2 regions of the Xanthobacter wiegelii genome follow, and region 1 is predicted to be linked to the other one. Evidence: predicted binding sites of a transcription regulator. Region 1 holds the regulator's gene; the other holds the start of a gene.
What was found. The regulator PhoB, encoded in region 1, activates phosphate uptake and scavenging genes when phosphate is short. The targets are predictions, from matches to a motif close to TGTCATNNANCTGTCAT.

Region 1 (12,059 bases):
CGGGCCTCCGCGGTATTTCCTTCGACGACAAGTAGACGGGCGGCGCTCATGATGGTCCTGCGGTTTCAGACGGAAGAACGCACAGCATAAGCTGCAATCTGGCGAAACCGAGAAGGATCGTACTTTACTCATTCGCTCCGGTCTGCGACCGACGCCGGGCGGCCACGCTCAGGCGCCGCGCGGGCTCGCCAAAGCTCCATCAATCAGGGCTGATGGACCTTTGGCCCAATTCGCTCACTGCGGCCGGGCGCGCGCGTCGCGGACCAGAAGATAGGTGCCGGAGGCGATGACGATGGCGGCCCCCGCCAGCGTCCACAGGCTGGGCACCTGCCCGAACACCAGCCAGCCGAGGGCGATCATGCTCAGGATCTGGGTGTAGATGTAAGGCGCGAGCGTCGCCGCCGGTGCCCGGGCATGGGCGAGGATGAGCACGAAATGGCCCGCGCCGGCCACCGCGCCGAGGCCGAGCATGGCGCCGATCACCGCCGGATCGCGCGGCGTTTCCCACACGAAAGGCAGGGGAATGCTCGCCACCACGGAGCCGACAAGCGCGGTGTAGAACAGTGTCGTCTTGCTGGCGTCCGTGCGCGCCAGCATTCGGGTGGTGATGGAATAGAGCGCGTAGGTCGCCGCCGCCACCAGCGAGAGGATGGCGGCCGGATGGATGCCGCCGGCCCCCGGCCGAACCACCAGAAGGATGCCGGCAAAGCCGACGATGATGGCGAGCCATCGCTCCAGCCCCACCCGCTCGCCCAGAAGCGGCCCGGCGAACAGGGCCACGAAGAAGGGAATGGAGAACATGATGGAGACGGTCTGGTCCAGCTGCAGGAACTGGAGGGCCGTGAAGTTCAGCGCCGTGGTGGCGAACAGCAGCGCCGAGCGGACGATCTGCAGCACCGGGCGCTTGGTGCGCATCAGTCCCGGAACGGTCCAGGGGTTGAACACCAGCAGGGATAGCGCGAAGTGGATCACATAGCGCGCCCACACCACGATCAGCACGTTGATGTGGGCGCTCAGCCATTTGGCCGTGGTGTCGGTCAGCGCGAAGCTCATCACCGCGAGGCACATGAGCGCGATGCCGACCAGCGGCGCCGGGGCGGGCGTGACGTGGGTGTCTCCCGGCGCGCGCATGGCGATCCTCAGTAGGTGGCGCGGCCGCCGGAGAGATCGAACACCGCGCCCGTGGTGAAGGAGCAGTCCGCCGAGGCGGCGAACGCGATGGTCGCCGCCACCTCATCGACCTGCACGAAGCGTCCGCGCGGGATCTTGGAGAGCATGTAGTCGATGTGCTGCTGGCTCATCTGGTCGAAGATGGCGGTGCGCGCGGCGGCGGGCGTCACGCAGTTCACCGCGATGTCGAATTCGGCCAGCTCCTTGCCCAGCGACTTGGTGAGCGCGATCACCCCCGCCTTCGAGGCAGAGTAGGCCGAGGCGTTGGGATTGCCTTCCTTGCCGGCGATTGAGGCCACGTTGACGATGCGCCCGTATCTCTGCGCGATCATGTGCGGGGCCACGGTGCGGCAGCAGAAGAAGGGGCCGTCGAGATTGATGGCCATCACCTTCTTCCATTCCGCTTCGGGATAGTCCCACGTCTTGTGGTTCGCTCCGGCGACGCCGGCATTGTTGACGAGGATGTCGATGCGGCCGAATTCGGCGTGCACCTCGGCCACCGCGCGCTCCACGTCGGCGAGGCTGCTCACGTCCACGGTCACGGGCATGACGCGGGCGCGGCCGAGATCATCGGCGGTCTTCACCACAAGGGCGCTGTCGCGATCGAAGATGGCGACGCGGGCGCCGGAGGCGAGGAAGCGCTCCACCACGGCGCGGCCGATGCCCTGCGCGCCGCCGGTGACGATGGCGAAGCGGTCCTTCAGATCGATGGCGTTGGACATGTTTCCCCCGGTGCGGCGCCGGCTCCGGCCGGCTGTCCCAAGTTTCTGCCGTTGGCGCGGCGGCTGTGCCGGTATGGCTTAATCGATTGAAAACCAATCCTCCCACGCATAGCGCGGGATGGATCGGGAGGAAAGGGCGCGGGGGCGCATGGGCGCGCAGCCCTCCATGCGTCCCGTGCAAGGCGGACCAGGCGAACAGGGCGCGCGGCGCGGGCGGAGAGGGGCGCCGCTCAGGCGTCCTCGTCCTCGTCTCCAGGCTCGGCCTCGTCATCGAGGCCGCCGTCGGCGCCGAGGCGCAGGGCGAGGTTCTTCTCCACCTTGCGCAGGAGTTTGCGCAGGCGCTTCTTCTCCTTGCTGTCGAGGCCGACCACCATCTCGGCCTCCAGCTGGTCCCACACGTGATCGATGGAGGCGCCGCGGTCGCGTCCCGCCTCGGTGAGGAAAACGCGCACGAGCCGGCCGTCGCCATCGGTGGCGCGGCGCTCCACGAGGCCCTGCGTCGTCAGCCGGGCGATGGTCTTGGAGGCGGTGGGCGGGCGCACGCGCAGCGCCGAGGCGAGATCGCCCATGGTGCGGCCGTCCGCCTCGCACAGGAGCTTCAGCACGGATTCCTGACCGGGAAACAGCCCGAGGCCGGCGAGGAGGCGGGCCGACAGCGCCTTCTGCAGGCGCGCGGTGTGGGTGAGCCTGTAGCCGATGGTCTTCTGAACCGGATCCTTCATGGGTCTCCCCGCCCTTCCTGAGCGCGAGCGGGGCGGCCCGTTCGCGCGCCCCTTTATCCACATGCCGGCTTACAATTTTGCGAAGGTTAGAGCCCGACAGCTGTCAAAGACGCAGGCGCTCGTGAATTTTTCGCGCGCGCCATCTTCCGAGGGCCGTCATCGCCCGCCTTGTGCGGGCGATCCACCCAACCACTCGTCCGGTTGCACGGTTTTCCCGGCACCCCTCCCGCGGCGCCGTGGATCGCCCGCACAAGGCGGGCGATGACAGCGACGGGCAAAAGGCGGTTCCCACGCCCCCTCGCCCCGCTCAGCGCCCCATGGTAGCGTCCCCGCCGTGACCGGACCCGATCGCCTTTCCCTTTCCCGACGCGCGCTCATCCTGCGCGGTGCCGCGCTGGCGGCCGCGCCGATCGCGGGCCTGAGCCTTGCCACCACCCGCGCGCTCGGCCAGCAGACCGAGGCGGACGTCATCATCATCGGCGCCGGCGCGGCCGGCATCGCCGCCGCCCGCCGTGTCGCCGAGGCCGGACGCAGCTATGTGCTGCTCGAGGCCGGCAAGCAGGTGGGCGGGCGCACGATCACGGATACCACCCAGTTCGGCGTGCCGTTCGATCTCGGGTCCGCCCGTCTCAACATGCCGGCGGCCCGCCCCATGGCCGCCTTCGGCCGGGCCGAGGGGCTCGACATTTATCGCGCGCCGGACGGCGGCCGGCTTTATGTCGGCGGGCGCGAGGCGGGCGATGCCGATTATGAGGATTTCATCGCCACGGTGCGCCGGGGCGAGCGGGCCATCGTCGCCGCCGGTGACGCCAACCGGGACATGGCTGCCGCCCGCGCGCTGCCGGACCTCGGGCCGTGGGGGGACAGCGCGCGCTTCGTGCTCGGCCCGTTCACCTGCGCCAAGGAGCTCGATCAGGTCTCCACCGTGGATGTCTCCCGCGGCGACGAACGCGAGAGCGAGGACATCTGCCGGCAGGGCGTCGGCACGCTGGTGGCGCAGCTCGCGCGGCCGCTCACGGTGCGCCTCGAAGTGGTGGCGCGGTCCATCGATCTCAGCCCCCGCCTGGTCTCGGTGCAGACCAACAAGGGCACCGTCACCGGCCGCACGGTGATCGTCGCCGTGCCGCCCAGCGTCATCGCCGCCGGCAAGCTGCGCATCGGCCCCACCTTCCCCCCGCGCTACCGCACGGCGGTGGAGAAGATCACCCTTGGGGCGTTCGACCACATCGGCTTCCGCCTGCCGCGCAATCCCGGCAACCTGGGCGCCGACGAGCTGATCTATTTCCGTGCCGACAGCCCGCGCGCCTATGCGCTGCGCGCCCGCATCGGCGGCAGTGATCTCTACAGCCTGGAGGTGGGCGGCGCCGTGGCGGCCGGCCTCGCCGACAGCCCGCCCGAGGCCGCCGCTTCCTTCGTGAAGGCGGCGTTGACCCGCGAGTTCGGCGCGGATGCCGGCGCGCGCGTCGGCAAGGTGTTCGCCACCCGCTGGAGCAAGGAGCCGTGGGCGCTGGGCGCCTTCTCCTGCGCGCTGCCAGGGTTCGGCAACATGCGCCGCGCCTTCACCGAGACGGTCGGCGGACGCCTCGTCTTCGCCGGCGAGCATACCCACGAGACCCTCTGGGGCACGGTCGGCGGCGCCTGGCTCTCCGGCGAGCGCGCGGCGAAGCAGGCGCTGGGGCTGATCGGGGTGCGGACGGGGTGAGGGGGCGGGCCGTATGGCCCTCGCCGCGCGCTCTTAATCTTCCGCCCCGTCATCGCCCGCCTCGTGCGGGCGATCCACTTCTCGGCTGGAGGGGTGCCCGATTTTCGGTGCAGCCGGACGATGACGGCGCTCAATTGGAGAGGTCGGAGCCTCAAAAAGCCCGCGCGGCGCCTGAGCGAAGACAACGCCCCAAAAGCCCGCGCGGCGTCTGAGCGGAAGCAACGCTCAATGCGCGCGGGCGAACATCTCGTTGAAGGAATAGCCGGCGCCGCGCACGGTGCGGATGGGGTCCGACTGGCGGCCGCGGTTGATGGCCTTGCGCAGGCGGCCGACGTGAACGTCCACCGTGCGCTCGTCGATATAGACGTCCTGGCCCCATACGCCGTCGAGCAATTGCTCGCGGGAGAAGACGCGGCCGGGGCTCTGCATCAGGAATTCCAGCAGGCGGAACTCGGTGGGGCCGAGATGGATCTCGCGGCCGGCGCGGTGCACCCGGTGCGTCTCGCGGTCCAGTTCGATGTCGCCGGCGCGAAGCAGCGTCGCCACATGCTCGGGCTTGGCCCGGCGCAGCAGGGCGCGCACGCGGGCGAGCAGCTCGGGCACGGAGAAGGGCTTCACCACATAATCGTCGGCGCCTGTGGCGAGGCCGCGCACCCGCTCGGTCTCCTCCCCGCGGGCGGTGAGCATGATGACGGGCAGGCGTTCGGTTTCCGGCCGGGTGCGCAGCCGCCGGCACAATTCGATGCCGGAGAGGCCGGGCAGCATCCAGTCGAGGATGATGAGATCCGGCACGCTCTCGCGCAGCCGGGTCTCGGCCTCGTCGCCGCGTCCCACGCTTTCGACGCCGTAGCCCTCCGACTCCAGATTGTACCGGAGCAGGAGGGTCAACGGCTCTTCGTCCTCGACGATCAGAATACGCGCCGGCACTTTGGTCTATCCGTCACTATCGGGGCTCCGCGCCCCGTCTTCAGGTCTGTTGGATCAGCTCTGAACGGTTGTGGTGCGGCCCGGGAAGGGCAGGGTGGTGTCGCTGGAGGCGTCCGCCTTCGGGCGGGTCTCCGGCAGGTTCTGACCCGTGACCATGTAGTGGACGATCTCCGCGATATTGGTCGCGTGGTCGCCGATGCGCTCGATGTTCTTGGCGCAGAACAGCAGGTGCGTGCACACCGAGATGTTGCGCGGATCCTCCATCATGTAGGTGAGGAGCTCGCGGAACAGCGAGGTGTACATGGTGTCGATGGCGCCATCGCGGCCCCACACTTCCACCGCCTTGGCGTCGTTGCGGGCGGCGTAGGCGTCGAGCACTTCCTTCAGCTGCTCCAGCACGAGGTCGGAGATGTGCTCCACCCCGCGCACGAGCTTGGCCGGATGATACTCGCCCTCGATCGCGATGACGCGCTTGCCGACGTTCTTGGCGAGGTCGCCGATGCGCTCCAGGTCGTTGGCGATGCGGATCGCGGCGACGATCTCGCGCAGGTCGATGGCCACCGGCTGGCGCTTGGCGATGACCAGGATGGCCCGGTCCTCGATCTCGCGCTGAACCTGGTCGACGGTGGCGTCGAGCAGCACCACCTTCTGGGCGAGGGCGCTGTCGCGGCGGATGAGGGATGTGACGCTGTCGGCGACCAGGCGCTCGGCCTGTCCGCCCATCTCGACGACCTTGCGGCCGATTTCCTTCAGCTCCTGGTCGAAGGAGGCAACGATATGATCCGGCATCTCAGTGATCCTTCAATCGGTCAGCCGAAGCGGCCGGTGATGTAGTCGCGCGTCTTGATCTCCTTCGGATTGGTGAAGATCACGTCGGAGGGGGCCACCTCGATCAGCTCGCCCAGATAGAAGAAGGCGGTCATGTCGGCGCAGCGCGCGGCCTGCTGCATGTTGTGGGTGACGATGACGATGGTGAATTCCTGCTTCAGCTCGTCGATCAGATCCTCGATCTTCGAGGTGGAGATGGGGTCCAGCGCCGAGGTGGGCTCGTCGAGCAGGATCACCTCGGGCTTCACCGCGATGGTGCGGGCGATGCACAGGCGCTGCTGCTGGCCGCCGGACATGCCGAGCGCCGAGGTGTGCAGGCGGTCCTTGGTCTCGTCCCAGATGGCGGCCTTGCGCAGGCACCATTCCACGCGCTCGTCCATCTGCGACTTGGAGAGCTTCTCGTGCAGCTTCACGCCGAAGGCGATGTTGTCATAGATCGACATGGGGAAGGGCGTCGGCTTCTGGAACACCATGCCGATGCGCGTGCGCACGATGGTGGGGTCCAGCTCCTTGCCGACGATGTTCACGCCGTCGAACAGCACCGCGCCCTCGGCGCGCTGGCCGGGGTAGAGGTCGAACATGCGGTTGAACACGCGCAGCAGCGTGGACTTGCCGCAGCCCGAGGGGCCGATCATGGCGGTCACGCGCTTCTCGGGAACCTCGAAGTTGATGTTCCGGAGCGCATGATTGCTGCCGTAGTAGAACTGCAGGTTCTCCACCTTGATCTTGGCGGGGGCCGACGGCGCGTCGGGCTTGGCGCCGACGGCGGAGGCGAGATTGAAGGTGGGGTCGACGGCTGAAGTCATCTTGTCCTCGCTTGGGCTTGTGGCCGTGCTTCGGAGGAAATGGAAAGGGCGGAGAGGCGGCGGGCCTTGGCCCGCGCCTTAAATTCAGTGGCTGCGGGCCAGGAACAGGCGGGACGCCACGTTAAGCACCAGCACGCCCACGGTGATGAGCAGCGCGCCGGCCCAGGCGAGCGCCACCCAGTCGTCGAACGGGCTGCCGGCGAACTGGTAGATGGCGATGGGCAGGCTCGCCATCGGCTTCGACAGGTCCGTGGACATGGCGTTGTTGCCGAGCGAGGTGAACAGCAGCGGCGCGGTCTCGCCGGCGGCGCGGGCGATGGCCAGCAGGACGCCGGTCACGATGCCGGCGCGGGCCGCGCGCCAGGTGATCAGCATCACCACCTTCCACTGCGGCGCGCCGAGCGCGAAGGCGGCTTCACGCAGGCCCACCGGCACGAGGTTCAGCATGTCCTCGGTGGTGCGGACGACCACCGGGATCACCAGGATGGCGAGGGCGATGGCACCGGCCCAGCCGGAGAAGCCGCCCAGCGGCGAGACAAGGAATGTGTAGACGAACAGGCCGACCAGGATGGACGGCGCCGAGAGCAGGATGTCGTTCACGAAGCGAGCGACGTGGCCAACCTTCGTGGTCTTGCCGTTCTCGGCCAGGAACGTACCGGCCAGCAGGCCGATGGGGGTGCCGATCGCCATCGCGATGCCGATCTGGATCAGCGAGCCGACGATGGCGTTCAGCAGGCCGCCGTTTTGCCCCGGCGGCATGGTGATGCGGGTGAAGACGTTGGTGCCCAAGGCCGGCAGGCCCTTCTGCACCAGCGTGAACAGGATCCATGCAAGAAGGAACAAGGCGAACACCGCGAAGCCGGTGCTGACGGCCTTGACCGTGAGATCCTTTGTGCGGCGGATGGCGAGGGAGGACATGCTGGTGCGCTCCTCAGGACTTCAGGTTGGATCGGACGAGGAAGCGCGAGAGCGCCAGCACGATGAAGGAGATGACGAACAGGATGAAGCCGAGCGCCAGGAGGGAGTCGAGCTTCAGGGAGCCCTGCGCTGCCTCGGGGAACTCATTGGCGATGGTCGAGGCGATGGTGGCGCCGGGCGCGAACAGCGAGGCCGAGAGACGCGTCGCGTTGCCGATCACGAAAGTCACGGCCATGGTCTCGCCGAGCGCGCGTCCCAGGCCGAGCATGATGGCGCCGACCATGGCCGTGCGGCCGTAGGGGATCGAGACGTTCTTGTAGACCTCGTAAGTGGTCGCGCCGATGCCGTAGGCCGATTCCTTCAGCATGGGCGGCACCGATTCCAGCGTCTCCACGAACATGGCCGTGATGAAGGGCAGGATCATCACCGCCATGATGAGGCCGGCGGTGAGCATGCCGCCACCGAGGGCGGGGCCCTGGAACAGCGCGCCCAGGACGGGGATCGGCCCGAACAGCTCGATCAGCGGCGGCTGCACATAGGCCGCCATGAGCGGCGAGATGATGAAGAAGCCCCACATGCCGTAGATGATGGAGGGCACCGCAGCGAGCAGCTGGATCGCCACGCCGATGGGCCGGCGCAGGCGCTGGGGCGCAATCTCGCTGAGGAAGAAGGCGATGCCGAAGGACAGCGGCAGCGCGATGATGACGGCGATGACGGCGCTGAACAGCGTGCCGTAGATCATCACCAGGGCGCCGAAATTCTCGGTCACCGGGTTCCAGGTGGAGTTCCAAAGGAAGTCGAGGCCGAAGGCATGGAACGCCGGAAGCCCGCCCTCGAAGAGCATCGCGATGATAAGCCCGAGGAGGACGAGCACGAAGATGCCGCATCCCCACAGGAGGCCCACGAAGATGGCGTCTGCGGTGCGTCCCACCGCCTTTGCCGATCCGATCGGCGCGACCAGGGCTCCCTTGGGGCCCGCGCCGGTACCACTCATCGTCGCGTCCATCTGGTCCTTCCCCCGCACGCGCTTCAAAAAAGCTTTAGGCCGGACCCCGGCCGGGCAAGAGGAGCGCCGCCGAAGGCGGCGCTCCCGTCAGTTTCCATAGAATGGGCGATACCGCCCGTTCAGTTCGACCAGACGGCCTTGCCGTCGACCTTCACCTCGGTCTTCCAGGCTTCGCGCACGCGGGCCGCCACGTCCTTCGGCAGCGGGATGTAGTGCAGCTTCTCGGCGATGGGGGCGCCATTCTCGAAGGCCCAGTCAAAGAACTTGATGACCTCGGCCGCCTGCTCAGCCGACTTCGGCTCCTTGGGGAGGAGGATGAAGGTGGCGGACGTGATCGGCCAGGTGGCATCACCGGGGGTGTTGATCATGGACGCGGCGAAGTCCTTGGCGCCGGCCCAGTCCGCATTGGCGGCAGCCGCCTGGAAGGCGGGAACGGTCGGCGACACGAACTTGCCGGCCTTGTTCTGGAGCTGGGTGGTGACGAGGTTGTTGGCCGAGGCGTAGATGTACTCGACGTAGCCGATAGCACCCTTGGTGTTCTTCACCGTGCCGGACACGCCCTCATTGCCCTTCCCGCCGGCGCCCGTCGGCCAGGAGACGGAGGTGGCGGCGCCGACCTTCGACTTCCACTCGGGGCTCACGTCCGCGAGATAGGAGGCGAACACGAAGGTGGTGCCCGATCCGTCAGAGCGGTAGGTGGGGACGATGCCGAGGTTCGGCAGGTTGAGGCCGGGATTGAGGTCGGCAATGGCCTTGTCGTTCCACTTGGTGATCTTGCCGAGATAGATGTCGGCGAGCACCGGGCCGGTCAGCTTCAGCTGGTTGGCGGCGATGCCGTCGAGGTTCACGATGGCGACCACCGAGCCGATCACGGCCGGGAACTGGAGGAGCTTCTGCTGCGCGAGCTTCTCGGTCTGGACCGGGGCGTCGGACGCGCCGAAGTCCACGGTGCGGTTGAAGATCTGGGTCTGGCCGGCGCCCGAGCCGATGGACTGGTAGTTGAGGCCCGTGCCGGTCTTTTCCTTATAGGCAACGGCCCAGGACTGGTAGACGGGGGCGGGGAAGGTCGCGCCTGCGCCGGTGATGTCGCCAGCGGAGGCGCCGCCGGCAAACAGCGAGCCAGCTACGGCGATCACGCCGAGAGCGGTGGTGAGCTTCACGATAATTCTCCTTGCCAATTCGGTTGCCGCTGCGGCAGGCGCCGGGGCAACACTGGGCTCAGGACTCTTAGCCCCGGCGCGCCAAGGTTCTATGACGTGCCCATGACACGAAAATGACAGACTACGCTGTTGACTTGTCGAGTCTTTTTTCCGGGTTCGGCAAAGCTTCCAGGCGGACGGAAAAGATTGCGCCCGCGCCCAGCTCGCTTTCCACGCCCAACCGGCCCCGGTGGCGGGCCACGATATGCTTGACGATGGCGAGCCCCAGCCCTGTACCGCCCTGGTCACGGCTCGCCGCAACGTCCACCCGATAGAAGCGTTCGGTGAGGCGGGGCAGGTGCTCCGGCGGGATGCCGGGGCCGAAGTCGCGCACGCTCACCACGGCCGTGCCGTTCTCCCGGGCGAGGCGCACCTGCACCTTCTTTCCGGGGGCGCCGTACTTGAGGGCGTTTTCCACGAGGTTCTCGAACAGGCGGATCAGCTCGTCGCGGTCGCCCAGCACCTCCAGATCGGGGGCCTCGCGCACCTGCTCCAGCTCCACGCCCCGATCGCCGGCCAGCGGAGAGAGGGTGTCGCAGACGTGGGCGAGGATGGCGCCGAGGTCCACCTTGGTCTGCGGCTGGACGTGGGCGTTGAGTTCGATGCGGGACAGCGAGAGCAGGTCGTCGATGAGCCGCGACATGCGCCGCGCCTGCGCCGCCATGATGGCGAGGAAACGCTCGCGCGCGGGGGCATCGTTGCGGGCCGGGCCTTGCAGCGTCTCGATGAAACCGGAGAGGGAGGCGAGCGGCGTGCGCAGCTCGTGGCTGGCGTTGGCCACGAAATCGGCCCGCATCTGCTCCACCCGGCGCTGCTGGGTGAGGTCGCGGAAGGTGAGCAGCACCGCGTCCGGCGCGCGCTCCGGCGAGACGTGCAGCCGGAGCGGCACCACATGCGCCTCCAGCCAGCGGTCGAGGGGAATGCGCTCGGCGAATTCCACCCGCCGGGGCACCCCGTCCGCCGCCGACGCGCGCACCGCGTCCAGCACCTCGGGCACGCGCACCACGAAGGACAGGGGATCGCCCACCCGCGTCGGGCCGAGGGCGAGGGTCACGCGCTGGTTGGCGGTGATGATGTTGCCGGCGGCGGAGAGCAGCAGCGCCGGTTCGGGCAGCGCCGCCACCACCGCGCAGGCCTGCGTGTCCCGCGGCGGAGGGGGCGGGGTCGGCAGGGGTGTCACCACCGGCACCGGGGCCGGCGGCGCCGGCCGCAGCGACACGGCGAGCGCCACCAGCAGCGCCGCCGTCAGCAGCGCCACCACCGGATCGACCGCGCCGGCCACCGCCCCGCCGATGACCGCTGCCGCGATGGCAGCGAGCCACACAATTCTCCAACGCCCGATGCGGCCCGGTGGAAGGAAGGGGTCCGCCTGCACGGCCGGGGCGGGCGGCGGGGAAGGCTGCGCGGTGGAGGGCTGAGGGGTGGAGGGTTGAGGGGTGGAGGGGTGGGTCGTGCGCGGCGTCTCCGCCGGCGCAATGGAGGGAGCCGGCGGTGGAGCGGGCTCGGGCGGGGGCGCGAGCGTCGATGACGTGAGGGCGGGCGCGGCCGGGCCGGGCGCGGCTGGAGCCGGGGCAGGCGAGGGGGCAGCGGGCGGGACAACGGGCTCGACCGAAGGCTGGCCGGACGTTCCCGCCGGCTGGGCACGTCGCTCCGACGCCCGGCGCTCCCGCACGGGCCTCTCCTGATCGCGCGTCGTCTCGCTCATCCCTTGCTCGCGAGACTCCTGCTCGCGGCCGGCCTGCGCGGGCCCTTCCGGCATCATCCTGGCGCGCCCTCCCTTTCGCGGCATTCTACACGGCCTCGCTGCTTCTTTCCGGCGCATTTCGCGAACGCCTGCCGAGCCGCCCGCCTGTGGCGAATCGCCCCGGGATGTCGGCCCTTCGTTTGAAGGGTGATGCTCGCGCCCCTCCAAGAAGGCATTACGACAGCCGGCCCTCCCGATATTTGATCGAGCGCGGTTTTCGCCAGCCGTGCGCCGTCGCGTCGGCGATCAAGGTACCTTCGGCAGAGTGCTTCGGGCCGCCCGCGCGGCCTGCCGGTGCGACATGCCTTGCCCAAC
Region 2 (12,059 bases), 1.3 Mb from region 1:
CGCCGAGGAGCGCCGGGGCGAGCGCGAGAGACAGGAGGAAAGCGAGGCGGGCGATGGGCCGTCCCACCGCCGAGCGCGACCACCCCATCAGGAGGCCTTGGCCGGCTTGTCCACCAGCCGGGGGGCGTAGGTGTGCTCCTTGGCCGGGAAGGTGCGGGCGCGCACCTCCTCGGCATAGGTCGCCACCGCCGTCTCGATGGCCGGGCCGAGATTGGCGTACTTCTTGACGAACTTCGGCACCCGGTCGCCGAGGCCCAGCATGTCCTCCAGCACGAGGATCTGCCCGTCGCAGGCCGGCGAGCCGCCGATGCCGATGGTGGGGCAGGGCACTTCCTCCGTGATGCGGCGCGCAAGCGGCTCGGCGATGGCCTCCAGCACGATCGAGAAGGCACCGGCCTCGGCCACCGCGCGGGCGTCGTCGAGGATGATGGAGGCCTCGGCATCGTCGCGGCCGCGCGCCTTGAACGAGCCGAGCGTGTTGATGGCCTGCGGGGTGAGGCCCACATGGCCCATCACCGGCACGCCGCGATCCACCAGGAAGCGCACGGTGTCGGCCATGCGCCGGCCACCCTCGAGCTTCACCGCGCCGGCGCCGGTCTCCTTGAGCACGCGGGCAGCGGTGTGGAAGGCTTCGGTCGGGCTCGCCTCGTAGCTGCCGAAGGGCAGGTCCACGACGATGAGCGCACGCTGCGTGCCGCGCACCACGGCGCGGCCGTGCACGATCATCATCTCCACGGTCACCGGGACAGTGGTCTCCAGCCCGTGCATCACCATGCCGAGGCTGTCGCCGACGAGGATCACGTCGACGTGGCGGTCGAGCAGGCGGGCCGTGTGGGCATGGTAGGAGGTGAGCGACACGATGGGCTCGCCCCCCTTGCGGGCCTGGATCTCGGGCGCGGTGACGCGGCGGGCGTCGGCCTGAATGGACATGGCGTTCCTCTTGGCTTGGCCGGCGCCGGGGCGGCGGCACGGCCGGGGGCATTTCCGGCTCCCGCGGGAGCCGTCCTCACCTGACTGTTGTTCTTGTTCGTGTCTCTGGACGGCCGCGCTGCTCTCACATCACCGGCACGCCGACGACGTAGGGATGAAATAGGTAGGCGAGGGCGAGATAGAGCACCAGCCCCCCGCCGACCACCAGCGCGTCACCCGCCCAGTTTTTCGGCGCGACGGGCGGGGGCAGGTTGCGCCGCTTCACCGAGATGCGGTCGAACACCGCCCAGGCCAGCACCGCGCCGAACAGCACGATGGAGGCGATGTCGCCATTGGCGAGAAGGTGTGCCACGGCCCAGGTCTTCACGCCCACCAGCATGGGGTGCTTGAGCCAGGCCTTCACATGGCTCGGGACATAAGCGGCGACGATGGCGATGGCGGCGAACAGCATCAAGAGCAGCGTCAGATGGCGCATGCCCACAGGCGGGTTCCACACCTGCATGGGGCCGGAGGCGCGCCACAGCGCATAGCCATAGGCCGTGAGCAGCAGGCCGGACGCCGCGAGCAGGGAATAGAAGCCCTTGTAGGGACCTTCCCCCAGCGTGCCGATGAGGCTGGCGCGCAGGCCCCTGACCGTCGTCACCAGATGGATGCCGAGGAAGACGACGAGGCCGAACAGCATCATCACCATGGAACGGGTCTCCTGAGGCGGGGGCGCATCCGCCGCCGACGCGCGGACATTAGTGATGACGGAGCCGGTTGGAAACGGGGCGGCGGTTTCTGGCAACCGGTGGGCGTCGCCCGGGCCAGCGACATCTTGCACGCGTCCCCAAGCGTGGCACTATGGCTGACGGGAGGTCAGCGAACATGTTCGAAGCGCTGGTTGTGCCACCGCGCGCCGGCAAGGTGGGGGCGGTTCTGCGCAAGTCCCGCCTTTTGATCTGGCTGGCCGCCGCGCTCCTCGCGGCCATGCTCGTGAGTTTCGCTCTGGCCGGGCCGGCCTCCGCCGCAGCGGCCGTGGTGGCGCGGATCGACCTGTCGCGACAGACCATGACCGTGAGCGTCAACGGCATGCCGCACTATTCCTGGCCGGTTTCCACCGCCCGCCGGGGCTATGTCACGCCCACCGGGGCTTACCGACCCCAGCGCATGTACCGCAGCTATTTCTCGCGCAAGTATTACAACTCGCCCATGCCCTACTCGATCTTCTTCAATGGCGGGTATGCCATCCACGGCAGCTATGAGGTGAGCCGCCTCGGCGCGCCGGCCTCCCACGGCTGCGTGCGGCTGCACCCCTCGAATGCCGCGACCCTCTATTCCCTGGTGCAGACCTACGGGGCGGGCAACACGCTGATTCTCATCACCCGCTGAGGGGCGGCTTTTCCGGCCCCTCGTGCGGCGCATGCGTGCCCTGCAGCGAATCCCTCGCAACAGGTCTTCTATTCGTCGCGCACCCATGGTATCGGCCACTGCCAACTCGTAGCGAGGTGCCGGAGCCCCGCGGCCAGCCCAAAGGTCTGGTCCAGGCTCAGTCTCTCGTTCCGGCCCCGATCCAGCGGTCGCGTTCCGCGCCGCCACCAGGAGTTGGCCATGACAACCCCCAATGGGACTGCGCATTCGTCCGCGATCGACAGCCGCTCGCGCTTCCGCGAGGCGCTGACCTTCGACGACGTGCTGCTGACGCCCGGCGCCTCCGAGGTGATGCCCGGCCAGGTGGATATCTCCACCCAGCTCACCAAGACCATCAGCCTCAACATGCCGATCATCTCCGCGGCGATGGACACCGTGACCGAATCGCGTCTCGCCATCGCCATGGCGCAGGCTGGCGGTATCGGCGTGATCCACCGCAATCTCTCGCCGGAGATGCAGGCCGAGCATGTGCGGCAGGTGAAGAAGTACGAATCGGGCATGGTGGTGAACCCCGTCACCATCCATCCCGACCAGCCGCTTTCCGACGCGCTGGACCTGATGAAGCGCTATTCCATCTCCGGCATTCCGGTGGTGGAGCGGGGCACCGGCGGCATCGCCGGCCGCCTGGTCGGCATCCTCACCAACCGCGACGTGCGCTTCGCCCGCGATCCCGGCCAGCGGGTCGCCGAACTGATGACCAAGGACCGTCTGGTCACCGTCCGCGAGGGGCAGGTGAATCAGGACGAGGCCAAGCGCCTCCTGCACCAGTACCGCATCGAGAAACTGCTGGTGGTGGATGCTGACGACCGCTGCGTCGGCCTCATCACCGTGAAGGACATCGAGAAGGCGGTGGCCTATCCCAGCGCCGCCAAGGACGAGCAGGGCCGCCTGCGCGTCGCCGCCGCGACCACCGTTGGGGAGGACGGCTTCGAGCGTACCGAGCGTCTGATCGACGCGGGCGTGGATCTCGTGGTGGTGGACACCGCCCACGGCCATTCGCGCAAGGTGCTGGACCAGGTGGAGCGCATCAAGAAGCTCTCCAACCGCACCCAGATCCTTGCCGGCAACATCGCCACCTCCGACGGCGCCAAGGCGCTGATCGATGCGGGTGCGGATGCGGTGAAGGTCGGCATCGGCCCCGGCTCCATCTGCACCACTCGCATTGTCGCCGGCGTCGGCGTGCCCCAGCTCACCGCCGTGATGGACGCGGTGGAGGCGGCGCTCGCCACGGGGACGCCGGTGGTTGCCGACGGCGGCATCAAGTTCTCCGGCGATCTCGCCAAGGCACTGGCGGCGGGCGCCTCCGCCGCCATGGTGGGCTCGCTCCTCGCCGGCACCGACGAGAGCCCGGGCGAGGTCTTCCTGTTCCAGGGCCGGTCCTACAAGTCCTATCGCGGCATGGGCTCGGTGGGCGCCATGGCCCGCGGCTCGGCCGACCGCTACTTCCAGGCCGAGGTGCGCGACACCCTGAAGCTGGTGCCAGAAGGCATCGAGGGGCAGGTGGCCTACAAGGGGCCGGTCGGCGCCGTGCTGCACCAGCTCGCCGGCGGCCTGCGGGCGGCCATGGGCTATGTGGGCGGGTCCAATCTCCAGGAGTTCCGCGAGCGCGCCCGCTTCGTGCGCATCTCCTCGGCCGGCCTGCGCGAGAGCCACGTCCACGACGTGACCATCACCCGCGAGAGCCCCAACTATCCGACCAGCGTCTGACGCTGTTTGAGTGTTCACACCGGCGCGGCTCAGCCCGCGCCGGCGGCACCCCCGCCACGCATGCGAACCACGAATTCCACCAGGAAGGCCGTGGACCAGGCCACCATCATGGGGCCGATGAGCGATTCGAAACCGGCCACGGCCCGAAAGGCCCTTTTGATGCTCACGCCATCGGGACCGAGCGTGGTGTAAGTGGAGAGTGAATAATAGATGGCGTCGCGCGGGTCGCCGATGGCGTCGAGCAGCACATAGGCGCCGGCCCAGATGCACACCTCCGCGAGATGCACGAGGCTGAGGCTGAGCACCGTAGCGCTGATGATGACGGCTTCCACGAATACATGGTCCGCATAGACCTTGCCGCTGATCCGATGGCTCAGCCTCCGGCGGATGATCGCCAGGCCGATGGCGTGGGTGCACACCGTGAGCATCGCCAGCACGATGCAGACCATCGCCACCGCCAGCATCGCGCCCGAACCAATCGTCCCGTCCATATCCCGTTTTCGCTCCGTCACGTGACACACTACGTGTGAGCTTAGCACCGGCCGGTGCGATCTCACGTGTCGAGGCAAGATGTCACCGAGCGTGAGCGGGGCGGCACGCGGCGGAAACGTCACGAAACGGATGTTTACAAACGGTATCTATTCCCTTCTTCCGCAGCGGAATACCCCTGGGGTAACTTGGATTCCAAGGGTGGCACAGGAGGGGACCGACAGGCTCCGCGAGGCGGAGCCGTCCCGGCCTCTCGCGCCGGAGCCGCTCCAATGTTCGCCTCTCAGCCTCGCTTGGATTTTGCCGTCGTCGGCGTTCAGAAGGCAGGAACGACCGCACTTTTCCATTTCCTGTCCCAGCATTCCCGCATCGCGATGCCGGGCGACAAGGAACTGCACTTCTTCGACGACGACCGCCGGTGCTGGGCGCGCCCGGACTATCGCGACTACCTCTCACGTTTTCCCCGGCGGCGGGGCGCGATCCGTGGCGAGGCGACGCCCTCCTACATCTGGTGGCCGAACACGCTTGAGCGGCTGTGGTTGCATAATCCCCATGTCCGGATCATCGCCCTGTTCCGCGATCCGGTGGCCAGGGCCCATGCCCACTGGCGCATGAGTCGGGCGAACGGCAGGGAGCCCCTCGATTTTTCCAGCGCCATCCGGGCAGAGCGGGGCCGGCTCCCGGCCGGCACTGCCGACGATGGGCGACGGCACTATTCCTATGTGGAGCGCGGCTTTTACGGCGCTCAGGTGGAGCGCCTCCTGTCCATCTTCCCCCGCAGCCAGGTTCTGATGCTCCGCCAGGACGATCTGGCGCAGCACCACGGGGAAACCCTCGCGCGCGTGTTCGATTTTCTCGGACTTGAGAGGGAGTACGTCGCGCCGGATCGGATCTTCGATGGCGCCGCCGACCTGCCGGTCAGCGCCGCGGACGAGGCCTTTCTTGCGAACGCCTATGCCGCGGACCTCGAACGCTTTTCCGCGCTCAGCCGGCTCGACGTATCCCGCTGGCCGAGCGCCGACCCGGACCGGCGCATCATCGCGCCGGACGGGTGTCAGACGTTTCGGCGGGAGTCTTTCGGCGGCGTCACATCGATCATGCCGCTCTCGTCCGGCGTGCCGTAGCCGCGGGTCTCGCGCAGGTCGATGACGCGGAATGAAAAGCCGCCGTTGCGCTTCATGCCCGGCGCGCGGCCGGTGACGAGCGCATAGACGCCGCCGCCAAGAACCAGGGCGGTGATGACGATGCCGGCCACCAGGATGAGGCCGCCGACAAGCGTAAACAGGGCGAGGCCCACGAGACCCGCCACCACAAGGCCGGCGATACCGCCGAAGATGTTCACGAGCTGTTTCATGATTGAAAGGGTGTCGGCCAATTCGGGCGGAATTCCGAGCGGAGACACCGGGGCACCAGCAACCTTTGCGTGATCGCGGCCTTGGCCTGACCGAAAGGGAAGGGCGGCTCAGTCCGCCGCCCCCTCCTCATATTGCTCCAGCGCGGGCTCACGTCCAATGAGCCGGGCGAGCTGGCGCAGGCGGTTCTGCACGCGTTCGTTGACGAGCGACACCAACGTCTTCGGCACGCTCAGCACCAGCTGGTCGCCGCGCACCTTCAGCGGCATGCGGGGCAGGATGCCCGGCATCGCGGCGGACAGCACATAGCCGACCCGCATGGCCGCCCCGAGGATGCGGGCGCGGTCCAGCATTCCGGTGGTGACAAGCTCAAGGATGCGGGTGTCGCTTTCGTCGGCGCCGAGGCCCACGTGACGGAAATAGACCGACAGCGCCACGTAAGCCCGGCCGGGATGATCGATGCCGGCGAAGGCGGCATGGGCGATCATGTTGAGGCTCTGCTCGCCGCGATAGTCGGGATGGGCGCGCCAGCCCACATCCGCGAGCAGGCAGGCCGCGCGGCGCAGGCGGCGCTCCTCGTCCGCTTCCTCCAGCACCGGGGCAGAGGCGAAGAAGCCGTCGGTCCAGGCCACCAGTTCCTCGCCGTGCAAGGGCGAGCGGGAGCGCAGGACATTCATCTCCGCCGCCGCGATGAGCAGCGGGTCACCGGCCCGCTCGGCCTCGGGCAGCAGCGAATAGAGCAGGCCCTCGCGCACGCCGAGGGCCGAAATGACCACCTCGGACGGGCGCCCCTGCCGCACGATGTTCTCCAGCACGAGCGCGCCATAGGCGAGCAGCGGGCGCCGCGCGTCGGAGATCACGTCGATATGGGCCAGCGCTTCGGTGTCGGCACGATGGACGATGCGGGTGAAGTCCAGCGCCTCGCGGGCCGGTATCACATAGCCGTGCATCACATGCAGCGGATAGCCCTTCGTGAACATGTGCAGACGCGCAAGGGCCCGCCATGTGCCACCCACCGCATAGAAGGTGCGGCCGGCGAGGCCGTCCAGAACCTGCGCCTCGGGGATGGTGTCGCGGACGATCTTCTCCGCCTTGCGCGTCGAGCGCGACGAGCGATCCTGAAGGGCGAGGCCGCCCAGCGGCAAGGTCACGCCCGTGCCGACGCAGCCGGCTTTCACGTCCACCAGCTCCAGCGAGCCGCCGCCCAGATCGCCGACGATGCCGTCCGGCGCGTGCACGCCGGAGACGATGCCATAGGCCGCGAGTTCCGCCTCGCGCTTGCCCGTCAGCAGCTCGATGCGGGTACCGCAGATGGCCTCGCACTCGGCGATGAAGGCCGGTCCGTTCTGGGCATCACGCGCGGCGGCGGTGGCGAGCGCATGGATCTCGCCCACCTGCATGGCGTCGCAGAGCGCGCGGAAGCGCTTCAGCGCGGCGAAGGCGCGATCGACCGCATCCTGCGGGAGCCGGCCGGTGGAGAGGACCTCCCGGCCGAGCCCACACAGGGCCTTCTCGTTGAAGATCGGCGTCAGGGCACGGTTGAGCCCCTCGTACACGACGAGGCGCACCGAGTTGGAGCCGATATCAATGACTGCGACCGGCGCCCCAAGGGACAGCCGGCCGGGCGCCTGCGTCAACTCAGCGCCCGCCTCCCCGGCGGACGAAGAGGCTGCGCGGCGAAGAATCCTTGAGAGACTTTCCACGGCCGGACAAGCTCGGATTGGTCATGAAATACTGATGGGCGTTGAACGGCTCCTCGCCCGGCGCCGGGACTATGCGTTCGGAGGAGCCATCCGGCAAGACACGCCAGCTCTGCTGGTTGTCGATAAGGTTCGCAACCATGATCTGGTCGAGCACCTGCTCGTGCACGGTCGGGTTGGTGATGGGGCACAGGGTCTCGACCCGGCGGTCGAGGTTGCGCGGCATCAGGTCCGCCGAGGAGATGTAGACGATGGCGTTCGGGCTGGGCAGGCCATGGCCGCCGCCGAAGCAGTAGATGCGCGAGTGCTCCAGGAAGCGCCCGACGATGGACTTCACCCGGATGTTCTCGCTCAGGCCCGGGATGCCCGGCCTGAGGCAGCAGATGCCGCGGATGACGCAATCCACCTGCACCCCGGCCGCGCTCGCGGCATAGAGCGCGTCGATGATCTCGGGGTCCACAAGCGAATTGCACTTCAGCCAGATCGCCGCCGGACGGCCCGCCCGCGCGAACTCGATCTCGTCCGCGATGTGCTTCATCAGCCGCGGCTTGAGGAAGGACGGCGACACGGCCATCGCGTCGAGCTCATCGGGCGTCGCATAGCCGGTAATGAAGTTGAAGATGCGCGCCACGTCCTGGGCGATCACCGGATCGGCGGTGAAGAAGGAGAGGTCGGTGTAGATGCGCGCGGTAATGGGGTGGTAGTTTCCGGTGCCCACATGCACGTAGGTGGCGAGCTGCGAGCCCTCGCGGCGCACCGCCATGGAAAGCTTGCCGTGGGTCTTCAGCTCGATGAAGCCGAAGACCACCTGCACGCCGGCGCGCTCCAGGTCACGCGCCCAGCGGATGTTGGCCTCCTCGTCGAAGCGCGCCTTCAGCTCCACCAGCGCCGTCACCGACTTGCCGGCTTCGGCCGCCTCGGCGAGCGCCTTCACGATGGGGCTGTCGGATGAGGTGCGGTACAAGGTCTGCTTGATGGCGACGACATTGGGGTCGCGGGCGGCCTGGCGCAGAAACTGAACCACCACGTCAAAGGATTCATAAGGGTGGTGAACCAGAATGTCCTTCTCGCGAATAGCGAGAAAGCAGTCTCCGCCGTGGTCGCGGATGCGCTCGGGAAATCGGGCGTTGTAGGCCTGGAACTTCAGGTCCGGCCTGTCCACCGAGACGAGCTGCGAAAATTCGTTCAGCGCGAGCACGCCGTCCACCACGAAGATCTCGTCGTCGTTCACCCCAAGCTCGCGGGCGACGAAGATGCGCAGTTCGTCCGGCATGGCGGCGTCGGCCTCCATGCGGATCACCTCGCCGTACCGGCGCTGCTTCAGCGCGGTCTCGAACAGGCGCACGAGGTCTTCCGCCTCTTCCTCGATTTCGAGGTCGCTGTCGCGGATGACGCGAAAGACGCCCTGTCCCTTCACGGCGTAGCCGGGGAAGAGGCGGGCGATGAACAGGCCGATCATCTGCTCGAGCGTCATGAAGCGCAGCGTGCCGGCGCCCTGGTCCGGCAGGCGGATGAAGCGGTCGACCTTGGCCGGAATGCGGATGAGCGCGTTCATCCCCCGCCCGTCCGACTGGCGCACCAGCTGGAGCGCCAGCGAGAAGCCGAGGTTGGGAATGAAGGGGAAGGGGTGGGCCGGATCGATGGCGAGGGGGGTCAGCACCGGGAAGACATGGTTGAGGAAGTGCCGCTCCAGCACGTCCATGTCCTCGGGCGTCCCGTCCGTGCCGTCCACCAGCACGATACCGGCGCCGGCGAGGTCTCGCCGCAGTTCGCGCCAGCGGCCCTGCTGGTCGGCGATCAATTGCGCGGCGGCCGCGAGAATGGTGTTCAGCTGCTCGGAAGGGGTGAGCCCGTCCGGGCTCGGGGTCTGGACGCCTTCTCGCACCTGTTCCTTCAGGCCCGCCACGCGGACCATGAAGAATTCGTCGAGGTTGTTGGCGGAAATGGAGAGGAAGCGCAGTTGCTCCAGTAGCGGGTGATTGCGGTTCTCCGCTTCCTCCAGCACGCGGCGGTTGAAGCCGAGCCAGGAAATCTCGCGGTTGATGAACCGCTGCGGGGATTGCGCGAGCGGGCTTTCCACTTCGGCGACGATCTCGGTGTCGGAGAGAGCTACAGCCTCGTTCATGCCCATTCGCTCCGTCGCTCCCTCAACGCCTCAATGGCGGAAACCGGCCGGACCATGGCCGGCTTGCATGACCACTCTATGACATTGCGCCGGCCTTGCGCGTTCCTCAATCATCGCCCACCGGACCGGCGCCGCCGGGCGCATCGTCTGGATGGTCGCCGAATGCCTCGGCGTCGAGCGCGGACGCCAGCACCTGGGCCGCGAGGGCGCGCGTCACCGGCCGCCGGGCGGCCAGCGCCGCCTGGTCCAGCGCCTCGACAATGCGCTGCGCGCCGGCCACTGAACGCGGAATCCGCAGCAGGAGATATTGTACGGTCGCCTCGTCCACAGCGAGCTGGCGGTCGGCGAACAGCTTCACCAGCACCGCGGCCAGCAGCGCATCGTCCGCCGGGGCGATCTCGAACACCGGAATGGCGCGCAGACGGGAAGCGAGGTCCGCGGTGGCGAGCGCGAAGCCGGAGGGCAGCGTGCGCGCGGTCATCAGCAGGTAGGCCTGCTGCTCGCGGGCGAGATTGAGCAGGTGGAAGAGGGCCGGCTCGCTGAAGGTCGCCGGGTCGAGATCCTCGAGCACCAGGGCATCGTGGGCGAGGGCGGCCGGCACCGACTCGCGCACGAGGTCACGGGCAGCGAGCGTCAGGGCGCCCGACCGTTCGGCGAAGATGGCGGCTAGGTGGCTCTTGCCCGAGCCGTCCGGCCCGACAAGGCAAGCGACGCGCGAGGGCCAGTCCGGAAACGCATCGATGAGCGCGAGCGCTGCCGCGTTGCCGGGGGCCGCAAGGAAATCCTCGCGGCGGAGCGCCGGCTGGTTGGGCAGGTCGAGGGCAAGCTGTCGCGGCGGTCCGGCCGGGAGACGGGGCATGATGTCAGCGCGCCTCGGCCGGCGGATCTTCCTCATCCGCGGCGCCCTGGTAGAGCGAGGATTGCATGTATCTGGCGATGGCGAAGCGCACGAGCACCCCGGCCACCGCCGTCAGCGGCACCGCCAGCAGAAGGCCGACGAAGCCGAACAGGTAGCCGAAGGCGAACAAGGCGAACATCAGCCACACCGGATGCACGCCGATGCTGTCGCCCACCAGTTTGGGCGCGAGCACGTAGCCCTCGATGGTCTGGCCGGCGACGAAGATGGCGAGCACGGTGCCGATCATGCCCCAGTCGGGAAAGAACTGGACGATGGCCACGCCCATGGCCAGCACGAAGCCGGTGAGCGATCCCACATAGGGGATGAAGGTGATGACCCCCGAGACGATGCCGATGAGCAGCCCGAAGTTGAGCCCCACCATGGACAGGGAGATGGCGTAGAAGCCGCCGAGCAGCAGGCAGACCGTGGCCTGGCCGCGCACGAAGCCGGCCACCGCATTGTCCATGGCGCGGGCGAGGCCGCGCACCACCGGGCGATGCGGTACAGGCACCAGCCGGTCCACCAGCCCAACCATCTCGTTCCAGTCGCACAGGATGTAGAACACAACCACCGGCGTCACCACCAGCAGCGCGAACAGGGCGACGAGTGCCTGTCCGCCGGACCAGACCGAGGAGAGCAGGGTCAGCACATGGCTGACGCCCTGGGTCATCAGGTCCGAGATGGAGCGCTGCATGTCCGGCAGTCGGTCGCCGACGATGCCGCTCAGCCATTCCCGGTTCTCTTCGGTCAGAAGGCCCTGAAGGCGCGTCACATAGGAGGGCAGGCGCTGGATGAACTCGAACAGCTGCGACGACAGGATCGGCAGCGCCAGCAGGAAGAACAGCATCACCAGCAGCAGCATGATCCCCACCACCACGAGGGCGGAGAGGGTGCGTGCGACGCCGATGTGCTCCAGGCGGGCGACCACCGGATTGAGGAAATAGGCGAGCACGATGCCTGCCACGAAGGGCAGGAGGATGCCGGACAGCAGCCAGAGGATAAGGGCGGTGAGCAGTAGCGCGCCCACCCAGAAGCGGGCCTGAATGCGCACCGATGTCCCCTCCATTCCCGGATGGATCGGCACGGGCATGCGGGGCAGGCGGGCGAAAGCTGCGCTGCGCCGCGCCGGCGACGTCGGGTCGCTGCGGAGTTCCGGCATGCGCGTGCGGTCGCCGTCCATCACCTTGCGCCTTTCAACCGGCCGCCCGAAGGAGAGCCGATCCTGAACCGTCGCCCCTCAGCTTGCCATATGGCGCGTCCATGCGGCGAGATAGGCAGCGGCGGAAAGGCCCGTCAAGAGGCCGACCAGCACCAGCCCGAGATCGTACAGCCCCGGCACGGCCACGCCGAAGCCCGCGCTGGCCAACACGACGGCCGCGAAGCTGATCTGCGCTGCCGTGTTCACCTTGGAAATCAGCAGGGGGCTGATCGTCACCGGCTTCGCCATC

Region 2: a site for PhoB is predicted at 9,781-9,797, ahead of V5F63_RS05840 (RNA degradosome polyphosphate kinase). Genes of this name have one in related genera too.

The regions. Positions count from the first base shown of each region.
Region 1 covers NZ_CM195529.1:5,234,476-5,246,534, reverse strand. The annotation lists gene V5F63_RS24580 (type 1 glutamine amidotransferase) at 1-50, opposite strand, end outside; gene V5F63_RS24575 (DMT family transporter) at 235-1,131, opposite strand; gene V5F63_RS24570 (SDR family NAD(P)-dependent oxidoreductase) at 1,140-1,892, opposite strand; gene V5F63_RS24565 (MarR family winged helix-turn-helix transcriptional regulator) at 2,123-2,614, opposite strand; gene V5F63_RS24560 (flavin monoamine oxidase family protein) at 2,949-4,316, shown strand; gene phoB (phosphate regulon transcriptional regulator PhoB) at 4,542-5,243, opposite strand; gene phoU (phosphate signaling complex protein PhoU) at 5,298-6,032, opposite strand; gene pstB (phosphate ABC transporter ATP-binding protein PstB) at 6,053-6,877, opposite strand; gene pstA (phosphate ABC transporter permease PstA) at 6,962-7,795, opposite strand; gene pstC (phosphate ABC transporter permease subunit PstC) at 7,809-8,801, opposite strand; gene pstS (phosphate ABC transporter substrate-binding protein PstS) at 8,921-9,961, opposite strand; gene V5F63_RS24525 (ATP-binding protein) at 10,083-11,324, opposite strand.
Region 2 covers NZ_CM195529.1:1,270,261-1,282,319, forward strand. The annotation lists gene V5F63_RS05795 (penicillin-binding transpeptidase domain-containing protein) at 1-88, opposite strand, end outside; gene panB (3-methyl-2-oxobutanoate hydroxymethyltransferase) at 88-930, opposite strand; gene V5F63_RS05805 (NnrU family protein) at 1,055-1,621, opposite strand; gene V5F63_RS05810 (L,D-transpeptidase) at 1,798-2,301, shown strand; gene guaB (IMP dehydrogenase) at 2,521-4,047, shown strand; gene V5F63_RS05820 (ion channel) at 4,077-4,538, opposite strand; gene V5F63_RS05825 (sulfotransferase family protein) at 4,809-5,660, shown strand; gene V5F63_RS05830 (hypothetical protein) at 5,591-5,890, opposite strand; gene ppx (exopolyphosphatase) at 5,999-7,525, opposite strand; gene V5F63_RS05840 (RNA degradosome polyphosphate kinase) at 7,527-9,713, opposite strand; gene V5F63_RS05845 (HdaA/DnaA family protein) at 9,820-10,572, opposite strand; gene V5F63_RS05850 (AI-2E family transporter) at 10,577-11,791, opposite strand; gene V5F63_RS05855 (CDP-alcohol phosphatidyltransferase family protein) at 11,849-12,059, opposite strand, start outside.